Regions from separate parts of the Flavobacterium humidisoli genome, predicted to be linked through region 1. Evidence: riboswitches for the same ligand, from Rfam matches in the RefSeq annotation. Region 1 holds a riboswitch; each other region holds the start of a gene.

Region 1 (4,277 bases):
CGAAGGGCAATATGTTTGGGAGCAAGTTTTAAAGGTTTATAATGAAGGAATTCCTTTTGATCAAAGTGAAGTTTTGGTTCCGCATAATCGTACAGGCGAGTTAAAAGACTATTATTATAATTTGGCTTATCGTCCGTTAATTGAAGATGGAGAGATAACAGGAATGATACAGGTGGCAGTTGAGGTCACGCAACAAGTTGTGGCACGCCAAAAAATGGGAGAAAGTGAAAGCCGTTTTCGAGCTTTAATCAATGCATCATCTGATTTGGTTTATCGAATGGATGCCGATTGGATGATTATGCAGGATTTAGAAGGAGACGGACGTTTGGTTAATCAAAGAGAACGTGGTGTCAATTGGTTAGATAAATTTATTCATGCTAGCGATTTGCAGATGGCTGTCCATCTTATTTCTAAATCGATAGTAGAAAAATCCATTTTTGAAATGGAGCACAGGGTTATAAATAAAGACGATTCTATTAGCTGGGTTTTCTCGAGAGTGGTGCCAATATTAGACGATCAAGAAAAGATTATTGAATGGTTTGGTGCATCGAGTGATATTACTTCGCAGAAAGAACTTCAAAATGTTATCGCCGAAAGTGGAGAAAGATTTAGACAGCTTGCAGATTTGGTCCCTCAAATTATTTGGACAGCCAATTCTGAAGGTTTTGTCGATTATTACAATAGCCGCTGGTACGAATATACGGGTTATATAGAAGATGAATTTGGAGATCCAAGCTGGATTTCAAAATTACATCCAGACGATGTTTATTTAGTGTCAAAAACTTGGTACGAAAGTGTTCATGCAGGAGTTCCTTATCAGACTGAATTTCGTTTAAAAAATGCCAATACGGGAGAATACCGCTGGTTTTTAAGTAAAGCGCTTCCTATTAGAGATAAAGAAGGCATCATTATCAATTGGTTTGGTACTTGTACGGATATTCACGAACAAAAGTCAATTACTGAAAAACTTGAGATTTTGGTAAAAGATCGTACTAAAGAACTGCAAAGATCTAACGACGATTTACAGCAGTTTGCCCATGTTGCGTCGCATGATCTAAAAGAACCAGTTCGAAAGATAAAGACTTTTTTAAGTCGTCTAGAAGATCATATTGCCGGACAGCTTGATGAATCTTCATCAAAATATATTGAACGAATTCATGTTGCGGCAGATCGTATGTTTAATATGATTGATGGCGTATTAGCGTATTCCAAAATGAATGCCGATTCGCAAAAAACAACAATAGTCGATTTAAATGAAGTGATTAAAAATATAGAAACCGATCTTGAAATTGCGCTTCAAAATACAAATGGTACAATTTATTTTGAAGAACTTCCAGTTATAGAAGGCGCTTCTGTATTATTATATCAGCTGTTTTATAACCTTATTAATAATTCTATTAAATTTGCTAAAGAAGATACTCCGCCAGAAATAAGTATCACAGCAACAGAACAAATTGAGGAAGGCAATAGAATTGCGGTAATTACAGTAGAAGATAACGGAATTGGTTTTGATCTGGATCAAACAGGACGAATTTTTGAAACCTTTACACGTTTAAATTCTAAGGATCGTTATGAAGGAACGGGTTTAGGTTTGTCGCTTTGTAAAAAAATAGCCGAACGTCACGGCGGAAGTATTAAGGCCACAGGAATTGCTAATAAAGGAGCCATTTTTATTATAACATTGCCATTTGAGCAAAAAGTAAAAGACATTTAATTATGCAAGAAAAGATGATTTTATTGGCAGATGACGATCAGGATGATGCAGAAATGTTTTGCGAAGCATTGGCAGAAATAGATGAAAGCATTGTTTGCCATTGTTCAGAAAATGGTAACGGTGTGCTAAATACGCTGAAAAATCAGGATAAAATTCCAGAAATTGTCTTTCTAGATTTAAATATGCCAATTATGAATGGCTGGGAATGTCTGAAGCAATTAAAATCAGAAGAACGCTATAAAGATATTCCTGTAATTATGATTTCTACCTCTTCATACATAAATGATATGGATACCGCTGCCAATCTTGGAGCAGTCTGCTATTTTGTGAAGCCAAATAATTTTGATGACTTAAAACAGGCCTTGAGATTAATTACTTCAAATCTTGAGAATGGATTAAAAGAAACTTTTTCAAATCTTGAAAAAAATAAATATCTGCATGTTTTTCTTGCAGAATAAAACTGTGTTTTCTTTTCTTGAAAGGTAAAACGTATGAATTCCTTTTATAAAAAACTGCTTGCCCAAAAAGTGTTTTTTGTTTTAATGTGTTGATTTTTAAAATATTGAATTGTATTTGAATAATCTTTTTAATAAAAAAATCAAAAAAATGTATTTTAAACTTGACTAATTCGGTAGAATTAATATATATTTGTATCACAGAAAATTTATATAATGATACTTATCCAGAAAGACTGAGGGAATAGGCCCATTGAAGTCTTAGCAACCTGTTGCCGAATAAGGTGCTAAATCCTTCCGCAGTGTGCGGGCAGATAAGAAAGATTTCTCCGTAAATCTGTTTAAGATCATCCATTTAAAATCTTTATTATGAAAGCAGAATCAATTTTGTACGCCAGTTATGAACTTTTGAATTCCATTTTTGAAGAAAACAGTTTTGCCTTTTTCTAAAGGTAAAAACACAAGTTTCTCTCCAATTTCTTTTATAAACAATAATAACGCTAATGGCTTTTTTCATTGGCCTGAAATGCTTTTGTCTAATCTTAAAACTAAAAATAAAATGAAAAAAATACTATTAGGTTTTGCTTTGCTTTTTGGAGCTTTTCAAACTCAAGCGCAGGAAAACAATTTACAATTAAAAGGAACTGTTGTCGATACCGTTGCGCAATATGTTTACCTGCAGAAGTTTCACAATAAAATGTTTACCACGATAGATTCGGTAAAAGTAAAAGATGGGAATTTTAGTTTTAAAACAAAAGTAAAAACGCCAGAATTATACGGATTGAGTGTCAATACAGAAAGTTCGCCCTTGTATGTTTTTCTCGAAAAAGATCCAGTTACAGTAAAACTGAGTCCAAAGAAGTATTATACAGCTTCTGTGGTTGAAGGTTCAGCTTCTCAGGATTTGTTCGAAATTTATAAAAAAAGTAAAGATGTAGAAATCAGCAAATTCATAACAGAACATCCAAAATCTATTGTTTCAGCATATGTACTGTACAGAAACTGGTCTTATAGATTAACGCCAGAACAGATTACACAAAATATTGCTTTGCTGGATAAGAGTCTTCAAAATACCACTTACGTGAAAGAATTAAAAGAACTGGCTATTGTTTTAGACGGATTAGCAGTAGGTAAAAAAGCCCCTGATTTTACAGCCAATGATCCTGACGGAAAGCCAGTTCGACTTTATGATAATTTAAAAGGGTACACTTTGGTCGATTTTTGGGCTTCTTGGTGCGGTCCATGCCGAAGAGAGAATCCGAATATTGTATCGGCATACAAAGAGTTTCACGATAAAGGATTCAATATCGTAGGGATTTCTCTAGATAAGAAGAAAGAAAACTGGATTAAAGGAATTCAAGACGATAATTTAACCTGGACGCATGTTTCAGATTTACTTTTCTGGAACAGTGCTGTTGCTAAATTATACGGTGTGAGAGCCATTCCGGGAAATTATTTAGTGGATTCTAAGGGAATAATCGTCGCTAAAAATCTGCATGGAGAAGAATTACAGTCTACACTAAAAACGCTTTTAGAAAGTAAAATCTAATAAAGAAAAAATACAAAATAAGAAACGCAATAATACAATTTGTTAATTTAAAATGATAAGGAAATGAATGCGATTGAGCCAACAACAAAACCAACAGAGCCTGAATGTTACTTTTCTAAGTTTAGAGAAAATACAGTAGGAATAAATCATATTTTCGAATCTGTTTACGGAGAACAAAATCTGGTTTATGCAGATTGGGTTGCCAGCGGAAGATTATACAATCCGATCGAAGATATAATGCTCCATAAAATTGGTCCAATGATTGCCAATACGCATTCACTTTCAAGTCAGACAGGAAAAACCTCTACTTATGCTTATCAGCATGCGAGAGATCGTATTAAAAAGGCGGTTAATGCCAATGAATCTGATGTTTTGGTAACTACTGGAAGCGGTATGACGGCTGCTTTATCTAAATTACAGCGTGTTATGGCACTTCGAACAAAATCTGAAGATGACAGACCTGTGGTTTTCATTACACACATGGAACATCATTCTAATCAGGTTTCGTGGTATGAAACAAATGCAGAAGTGGTTATTCTTTCGCCTGACGAAAATAATT
Region 2 (4,277 bases), 2.0 Mb from region 1:
AATTGCCATTTCGACTAACGGAAAATCGCCAACAACAGCCAAAAGACTTCGAGAGTTTTTTGAAGAAGTAATTCCAGAAGATATCAATCAAATGGTTGAGAACCTGAATGAATACCGAAAAACGCTCAAAGGTAATTTTGAAGAAAAGGTTAAAAGAATGAATGAGATTACCTCTTCATTAAAAAATAAAGAGTAAAAAAGTTTCGGAAAGAAATTAATGATAAAAATCATTGATAGTACAAGGATTTATTCGTTTCTTTGTGTTATTAAGAATGATTATAAACAACAACATAATGATTAAAACAGATATACTTATAATTGGAGCAGGACCAACAGGTTTATTTGCCGTTTTCGAGGCAGGATTGTTAAAATTAAAATGCCACATTTTAGATGCTCTTCCACAAGCAGGAGGACAACTATCAGAGTTATATCCAAAAAAACCAATTTATGATATTCCTGGATTCCCAGAAGTATTAGCTGGAGATTTAGTTGATGGATTAATGGAGCAAATCAAACAATTTGAGCCAGGTTTTACTTTAGGCGAGCGTGCAGAAACCATCGACAAACAAGAAGACGGAACATTTATCGTAACTTCAAATAAAGGAACTAAATTCCACGCGCCAGTTATCGCAATCGCTGGAGGTTTAGGAAGTTTTGAGCCTCGTAAACCACTTATCGAAGATATCGAGTTTTATGAAGATAAAGGAGTAAAATACTTCATCAAAAATCCTGAAAAATTCAGAGATAAAAGAGTAGTAATTGCAGGAGGAGGAGATTCAGCTTTAGACTGGAGTATCTTCTTAGCAAATGTAGCTTCAGAAGTAACTTTAATTCACCGTAGAAATGAATTTAGAGGAGCTCTAGATTCTGTAGAAAAAGTACAGGAATTAAAATCAGCTGGAAAAATTAAATTAATCACTCCAGCAGAAGTTATCGGAATTAATGGTGCTGAACACGTAGAATCATTAGATATTGAAGAAAACGGAGCACACCGTAAAATCGAATGCGACTATTTCATCCCGCTTTTCGGATTAACTCCAAAATTAGGTCCGATAGGTGACTGGGGATTAGAAATCGAGAAAAATGCAATTAAAGTAAACAATGCATTAGATTACCAAACGAACATTCCGGGAATCTTCGCCATTGGAGACGTTAATACATACCCAGGAAAATTAAAGTTAATCCTTTGCGGATTCCACGAAGCGACTTTAATGTGCCAGGCAGCTTACCAAATCATCAACCCAGGTAAAAAATACGTATTGAAATATACAACAGTTTCTGGTGTTGACGGTTTCGACGGAACTCGTAAAGAAGCTCCAAAAGCGGTTGTGAAAGCGATTGTTTAATCTGAGATGCTAAGATACTAAGGTGCTAAGGGACTAAGATTTTTATATAGAAAGCTCAAACTAAAAGTTTGAGCTTTTTTAATTAATCCCAGAGGGATGAAATATTTATAGAAAAGAAATTATTCGTTTGCAAAAGAGCTCCAGAGGAGCGAAATATATGTCGTCGCTCCGCTGGAGCTTTTGCTTGGTTAAATAATTGTTTTTCTATAAATATTATGCTCCTCTGGAGCTCAACGAATATGTATGGATTTATTATTAAAGCATAATTTCTAGGAAAAATACATAAAAAACATAGCCAGTGGTTTTAACCACTGGAACCCAACGCATGAACAACGTGCAACGAATTAACACAATACGTGTCCCGCGGTTGAAACCGCGGGCTATATTTGAAAATCAAAGTCAAGTTTTAACCTTAGAATCTTAGCGACTTAGAACCTCAGAACCTTAGAAAAAAACATTTGCAAATCGTATCCCTATTTCATACCTTTGCACTGTTCTTAAAATTATTGTCAGTTATCACGAAAGGCGGAGGGATAGACCCGATGAAACCTTAGCAACCCTTTATCATAAAGAAGGTGCTAAATTCTACTTTATACGACATTTTCCAGTATTAAAGATAGATAACACAAATACATACTCGTATTTCTCAAAACTTTTCCAGACAACACACAATATTTACTGAAACAGATTCTGTATCAGGAGCGAATCATTGGCGCATTTTTGCAGTCAATAGTTCCCGCTTTTCGTTGCAATCTTTTGTTTTTTAAAGAAAAAACAAAAGGATTTCCACTTCAATCGGGGCTAATGAGCCAGCAATAGTGCACTTTTGGAATTAATGTGAAAAAAATATCGAAGGTTAAACCAGACTGGTTTTCAATCCCGAAGCTTCGGGACTGTCAGGTTTAAATAGAGTCTTCAAAATTATAATTAAAAAAGCTTTGTGCCTTAGTGGCTTAGCGGCAAAAGAATATGGCAATTACGATACAAGAAGCAATAAAGAAAAATATCCTAATCCTAGACGGAGCAATGGGAACGATGTTGCAACGCTATAATTTCTCAGAAGAAGATTTTAGAGGAGAGCGTTTCAAAGATTTCCTGCATCCGTTAAAAGGAAACAACGATTTATTATCCCTAACACAACCACAAGCCATCCGCGCTGTTCACGCTGCTTATTTTGAAGCTGGTGCTGATATTGTAGAAACCAATACTTTTTCAGGAACGACAATCGGTATGGCTGATTATCATATGGAAGATTTGGTTTACGAGTTAAACTACGAATCAGCAAAGATCGCACGACAAGTTGCTGATGAGTTTACCGCAAAAAATCCAGAGAAACCACGTTTTGTAGCTGGTTCAATCGGACCAACAAACCGTACGGCAAGTATGTCACCAGACGTAAACGATCCAGGTTACAGAGCCGTAACGTTTGACGATTTGCGAATTGCATACAAAGAACAAGTAGAAGCGTTAATGGATGGAGGATGCGATTTACTTTTAGTAGAAACGATTTTCGATACCTTAAATGCGAAAGCAGCACTTTTTGCAATTGAAGAAGTGAAGGAAGAACGTAATCTGGATATTCCAATTATGGTTTCAGGAACCATTACAGATGCTTCAGGAAGAACACTTTCTGGACAAACTGTTGAGGCATTTTTGATTTCAGTTTCGCATATTCCGTTGTTAAGTGTTGGTTTCAATTGTGCTCTTGGAGCCGATTTATTGAAACCGTATTTAAAAACATTAGCACATAATACAAGTTTTAATGTTTCGGCACATCCAAATGCAGGATTGCCAAACGCTTTCGGACAATACGACGAAACGCCAGAGCAAACGCAAGCTTTTATCAAAGAATATTTAGAAGATAATTTAATCAATATTATCGGTGGCTGTTGCGGAACAACGCCAGATCATATTCGATTAATGGCTGAGGTTGCGAAAGATTATAAGCCGAGGGTTGCGCCGGTTATTGCCTAAAGTTTCGCTTATGCAAGGTTTTAAAAACCTTGCAGGTTGAATTCAGAATAAAATGTTCCGTAGGAACAAATCATCGGTAGAAAAAAATGACAATTGAAATCGTGGAAAATAGATTGTTTGTTTTAACCGAGTCTGCGTGAGGGATAGAAGTGAAAAGCCCACAGCCTGACGAAGGAAGTGCGAGGACTTGTAACGGATAGCCCGGCCCGGAGGGACACGCCCAAATTAATAAACATAAATACCTACAAAGTTTTCAAAACCTTGCAGGAAACAAAAGAGAATAAAAAAAACTCAGAATCTAGGCATCTTAGAATCTTAGTAACTTAAAAAAAAATGGCAGAAAAAAGAAGAGACCTTGTATTATCAGGATTAGAACCATTGATTATTACGCCCGAAAGTGTTTTTGTAAACGTTGGGGAACGTACGAATGTAACAGGTTCAAGAAAATTCTTGAGATTAATCAAGGAAGAGAAATATGACGAGGCGCTTGATATTGCAAGGCAGCAGGTAGAAGGAGGAGCACAAATCATCGATATTAATATGGATGAGGGAATGTTGGATGGCGTTACTGCAATGACTAAATTTTTGAATTTAATTGCTGCAGAACCAGATATTTCGCGAGTGCCGATTATGATTGACAGTTCGAAATGGGAAATCATCGAAGCGGGTCTTAAAGTAGTACAAGGGAAAAGCGTTGTAAACTCGATTTCGTTAAAAGAAGGAGAAGAAGCCTTTATTCACCATGCTAAATTAATCAAACGCTACGGAGCGGCGGCGATTGTAATGGCTTTTGACGAAGTAGGTCAGGCCGATAATTACGATCGTAGAGTCGAGATTTGCCAACGTTCTTATGATATTTTGGTAAACAAAGTAGGTTTTCCTCCTCAGGATATTATTTTCGATTTGAATATTTTCCCAGTTGCAACAGGAATGGAAGAACACCGCCTGAATGCTTTG
Region 3 (4,277 bases), 2.0 Mb from region 1:
ACCGATACATTATCTGTCACGGTAATTTGGTTTACGTCTTTTGAATAAAAGTCGTTTTCGAACTCTTTTTCTAATTCCACCATTGCAAGTGTAGCTTTTTCAGTCGCTACAACCAAGCCAATTCCTCTTTCTGAAGATCCTTGCGAAATGATACTCACACTGATATTGTGATCTCCCATTACTTTAAAAATTCTGGCATCGACGCCTGCTTTTCCTAGTAATCCACGTCCTTCCAAATTTACAAGAGAAACATTTTCTAAAACAGAAAGCGTTTTAATTCCTTCTTTAGAAGAATCTGAAGTAATTAAGGTGCCGCGATTTTCGTGGTTGAATGTATTTAAAATACGTAATGGAATATTCTTTTCCAACAAAGGAATAATCGTTTTGGCATGCAGAATCGTTGCGCCAAAATTTGCCAGCTCATTTGCTTCATTGAAAGATAAATATTCAATTTTCTTAGCATCGGCAACCAAATCTGGATTTGCCGTATAGATTCCGTCTACATGCGTGAAGTTTTGTAATTCTTCAGCATTTAAATAATTTGCGATTAACGAAGCGGTATAGTTACTGCCATTTCTACCTAAAGTAGTTGTGTCGTTGTTGTTGTTTGAGCCAATGAAGCCTGTAACTATATTAACCGTTTCGCCATTATGTTCTTTAAAATAATTGACTACGTTTTTCTTTGAAAGCTGTTCCAAAGGTTGTGCATCACCAAATTTAGAATCGGTTTTCAACAATTCTCTTGTATCTACAAAATTGGCTGGAATTCCTTTTTCCAATAAAATAGCCGTCAATAATTTAGCCGAAAGCAATTCTCCTTTTGACAAAATCTGATCTTTGATTTTTTTGCTGTAATCTCCAATTAAACTTACGCCTTCAAAAAGCTTATCTAAGACATTGAATTCTTCCGATAAATCTACATTCGGATAATCTGATATTTGATATTTTTTAAAATTCTCTAATAATTCCTTGTAACTGCCGTTTTTAGCAGCAATGCTCAAAATAAACTCCAATTCGTCTGTAGCATTTCCGCGTGCAGAAACCACAACGGCAATTTTTTCACCTTGACTTACTTTATCAGAAATGATTGAAACAACTTTGTTAAGTCCTTCTCCGTTTGCTAACGATTTACCTCCAAATTTTAATACTTTCATTTTATTTCTTTATTGTTTCTGCCTTAAAAATATCGGCAAGTAAATGATCTAATTGTTTGTACTCGATTAAAAAAGCGTCATGTCCGTGAACCGAATCAATTTCGCTATAGAAAACATTGTCTTTAAATTTCTTCAATTCTTCGTAGGTTTCTACGTTTTCTTTTGCTGTAAAAAACAAATCCGAATTGATTCCGATGATATGAATTGAAGCCGTCGTTTTAGACAATAAATTTTCAAAACTTTGACTATTTCTAGTAATATCAATTGTTTTAAGCAACTGATTCATTAATTTATAAGAAGACAATTGGAATCTTTTCTGCAATTTTTTCCCATGATGTGCCAGCCAGCTTTCGATATTAAAAATCAAAAGATCTTGATTGATCGTACGCTGAAATTTTTCTTTAAAAGATTCTGGCGAACGGTAACAAAGCATTGCATGTATTCTGGCGTCTTCGATTGGCTTCGAAGAATTATTCAAAATTTGCTCTTGTAAGAAGCAATTTGCAATAAGCCAATCAGTCGATTTCCAGTCGCTCGCAATCGGAATAAGGTTTTCTGTGATATTTGGCGCTAAAGCTAAAATTTCCCAAGCAATTCCACCTCCAACAGAACCTCCAATGATAGCATAAAGCTTTTCAATATTTAAAGCTTTTATTCCTTCAATAAAAATTCTGGCAATGTCTCTTGCAGTAAAATCTAGATAGTTTTCGATTAGGAAAGAATTGCTCCCATTTCCTGGAATATCAAAAGCTAGAATGGTGTAAACAGTAGTATCAATGGTTTTACCTTCGCCAATCAAGTCATTCCACCAGCCGTTTTCGCCAGTAACTTGCGAATTTCCAGTTAAAGCATGATTAACCAAAACAATAGGCGCGCTGTGCAAAGGTTGTCCTGCCAGCGTAAAACTTAATGGTATAGAATGATAAGTTGCACCACTTTCTGTGATGAAATCTTGAATTATAATGGGATTTGGTATATTTTCCAATTTCAAATCTGTTGTATTATTGATTTGTATATGGAAATATTAGAAAGAAAAACTAGGTTTAACTAGAAAAAATCTTGTTGTTATCTTTCCACGTTTGGCGTGGTAGAATGTAGCACCTTCTTCGTTTTACCGAAGGGTTGCTAAGGCTTCATCGGGTCTAATCCCTCGTCCTTTCTTTATAACATTTCAATACGTGTTTGAACTTAACGAGTGCAAATTAACTACTAATTTCGCTAACAAACAAATTTTATGCAAAAGTGTTTGTTAAATTTCTGCGACTTACTTTAGCAAAAACTATTATACGCAAAAATTTACCGAACAAAAATGCCCAGTAAAATTAAGCAGGTTTTCACCTAGTTTATGATACTTTTCTGTTTAGATAAAAAGCGTTTCATTTTCTTTTGAATACATCAAAAACAATAAAGAATTTGGTGCTTTTTTCTCAGCGCTTTTATCTTCCTCTGTGATTCCGAACCTAGGGTGAGCCAATTCGTTTGTTGGCGGCGGATTACTATTTTTTGTTCTTCTATTTTTCAATTTAGAAATTTTTTCTGCGAAGTAGTTCAATTTGCTCATGATATTAAGTTTTAGTTAAGTTGTGTTTTATAATCTTTATTTCTCGTTTATCTTTTTGTTAATTCGTTTTACCGAATAAAAAAACCCTTTTGGATTTTTAGATACCAAAAGGGTTTAAGTTTTTACACTCATATATACTTTTAGTATCAACAGACGTACGCGCAAATAAGCGCGACAGTAAACATCTTGTTCATCTGTAAGGATTTATTCATCTGTGATTTATATTGTATTTTAAATTTTTGCATTTCTATTAAATTAAAAAGCCTCCTAATATTTCTATCGGAGGCTCTTACTATATTTTTATTGTATTCTTACAATTTTTTTAAGCAATAGACACCCCAGCCTCGGCCTTAACCGAAATGGCACAAAACATTTTGTTGACTTTTAAGTTCATTTGATTTCTAGTAGTTTTTGGGTATAACAAATATGCAAATATTTTTTTTATTACACAAATAAAATTCAAGAATTTAATTACAAAATTCGTTGAAAATGTGTTTTTTAACGACAAAAAACATCTTACAAAAACGAAAACGAAATAATAAAGGTAAAAAACCTACAAAAAAGCTAATTTTTTCTTCATGACTCCATTTGACAAATCAATTTATCAAAGAACTTTTTTCTCTTTTTTCTTTTTTTTAACTAAAAAATTAAAGCCAAACGGCTTCTTTGCTCCTAATTCGTTCCGCAATTTTTAGAATATCGGTTATAATTCCTCTTGAAATTGCTTGTTTACATGGTGGAGCACTTTGAATTACGATAGGAATGTCGGCATAAGATTGAGTGAAAATTTCAAAAATGGCATCAGAACCTTTCAATTGTCCAATTGGAGAATCTACTGGTTCTGAAATCAACTTAACTTCCAAAGTGCCTTTTTCTACATCAAACTCACCCACATATCTTAACACATGATTTTCAGCTTGAGTAATTTTGGTAATTTTAAAAGATTTATCGAGAGCATCTTTGTTTAGCACCCCGTTTTTCTCCAAATGGTCTTTGGTTATAAATGGCTTGATTTCAATGTCAGAAAGCTCAAAATCCTTTCCTATTTCTCTGGCCAAGATCAAAAGTTTTCTCGCAGTATCATTTCCTGAGAGATCTTCTTTAAAGTTTGACTTCATTAATCCTAAAAGACTCGCATCTTTTAAAACAGATGAAAATGAAACTTCTTCTGATGAAAATCGATTAAAGACATAACTTAGATTATCAGAGAAAACACCTCGAATTTTTGTGATTTTTTCGCCCGAATAATACAAATCTCTTAAGGTCTGCAAAACAGGAATTCCAGTTTCTACAGAGGTTTCATATAGAAACTCTTTGCCATACTTTTTAAGATCTGCTCGTAATTCTTTATATAAATCAATCGGGAGCGTATTGGCTTTTTTGTTTACCGCTACAATATTAAATCCGTTTTTGATTAGCGTATTGTAATGCTTTACCAATTCATCGCTGGCTGTTGCATCTACGGCAATCAAGTTTTCAAATTCGTTTTCTTGTGCAAATTCAACAATATCTTCTACTTTAAAAGGAACTGCCAATTGTCTAAAATTGGTTTCCCATGCATA

The links. Region 1 has a riboswitch for S-adenosylmethionine ahead of M0M44_RS22370 (TlpA disulfide reductase family protein). Riboswitches for the same ligand answer to the same signal wherever they lie in the genome.
Region 2: another riboswitch for S-adenosylmethionine. It lies ahead of M0M44_RS07760 (homocysteine S-methyltransferase family protein); the one in region 1 lies ahead of M0M44_RS22370 (TlpA disulfide reductase family protein).
Region 3: another riboswitch for S-adenosylmethionine. It lies ahead of M0M44_RS07685 (alpha/beta fold hydrolase); the one in region 1 lies ahead of M0M44_RS22370 (TlpA disulfide reductase family protein).

What each region holds. Positions count from the first base shown of each region.
Region 1 is NZ_CP096829.1:5,314,085-5,318,361, reverse strand. It holds gene M0M44_RS22380 (PAS domain-containing sensor histidine kinase) at 1-1,714, shown strand, start outside; gene M0M44_RS22375 (response regulator) at 1,717-2,172, shown strand; SAM riboswitch class I at 2,390-2,490, shown strand; gene M0M44_RS22370 (TlpA disulfide reductase family protein) at 2,729-3,718, shown strand; gene M0M44_RS22365 (aminotransferase class V-fold PLP-dependent enzyme) at 3,782-4,277, shown strand, end outside.
Region 2 is NZ_CP096829.1:1,713,715-1,717,991, forward strand. It holds gene M0M44_RS07750 (precorrin-2 dehydrogenase/sirohydrochlorin ferrochelatase family protein) at 1-196, shown strand, start outside; gene M0M44_RS07755 (NAD(P)/FAD-dependent oxidoreductase) at 294-1,346, shown strand; SAM riboswitch class I at 1,857-1,973, shown strand; gene M0M44_RS07760 (homocysteine S-methyltransferase family protein) at 2,316-3,320, shown strand; gene metH (methionine synthase) at 3,654-4,277, shown strand, end outside.
Region 3 is NZ_CP096829.1:1,696,496-1,700,772, reverse strand. It holds gene thrA (bifunctional aspartate kinase/homoserine dehydrogenase I) at 1-1,154, opposite strand, end outside; gene M0M44_RS07685 (alpha/beta fold hydrolase) at 1,156-2,139, opposite strand; SAM riboswitch class I at 2,217-2,324, opposite strand; gene M0M44_RS07680 (hypothetical protein) at 2,515-2,715, opposite strand; gene M0M44_RS07675 (homoserine dehydrogenase family protein) at 3,363-4,277, opposite strand, start outside.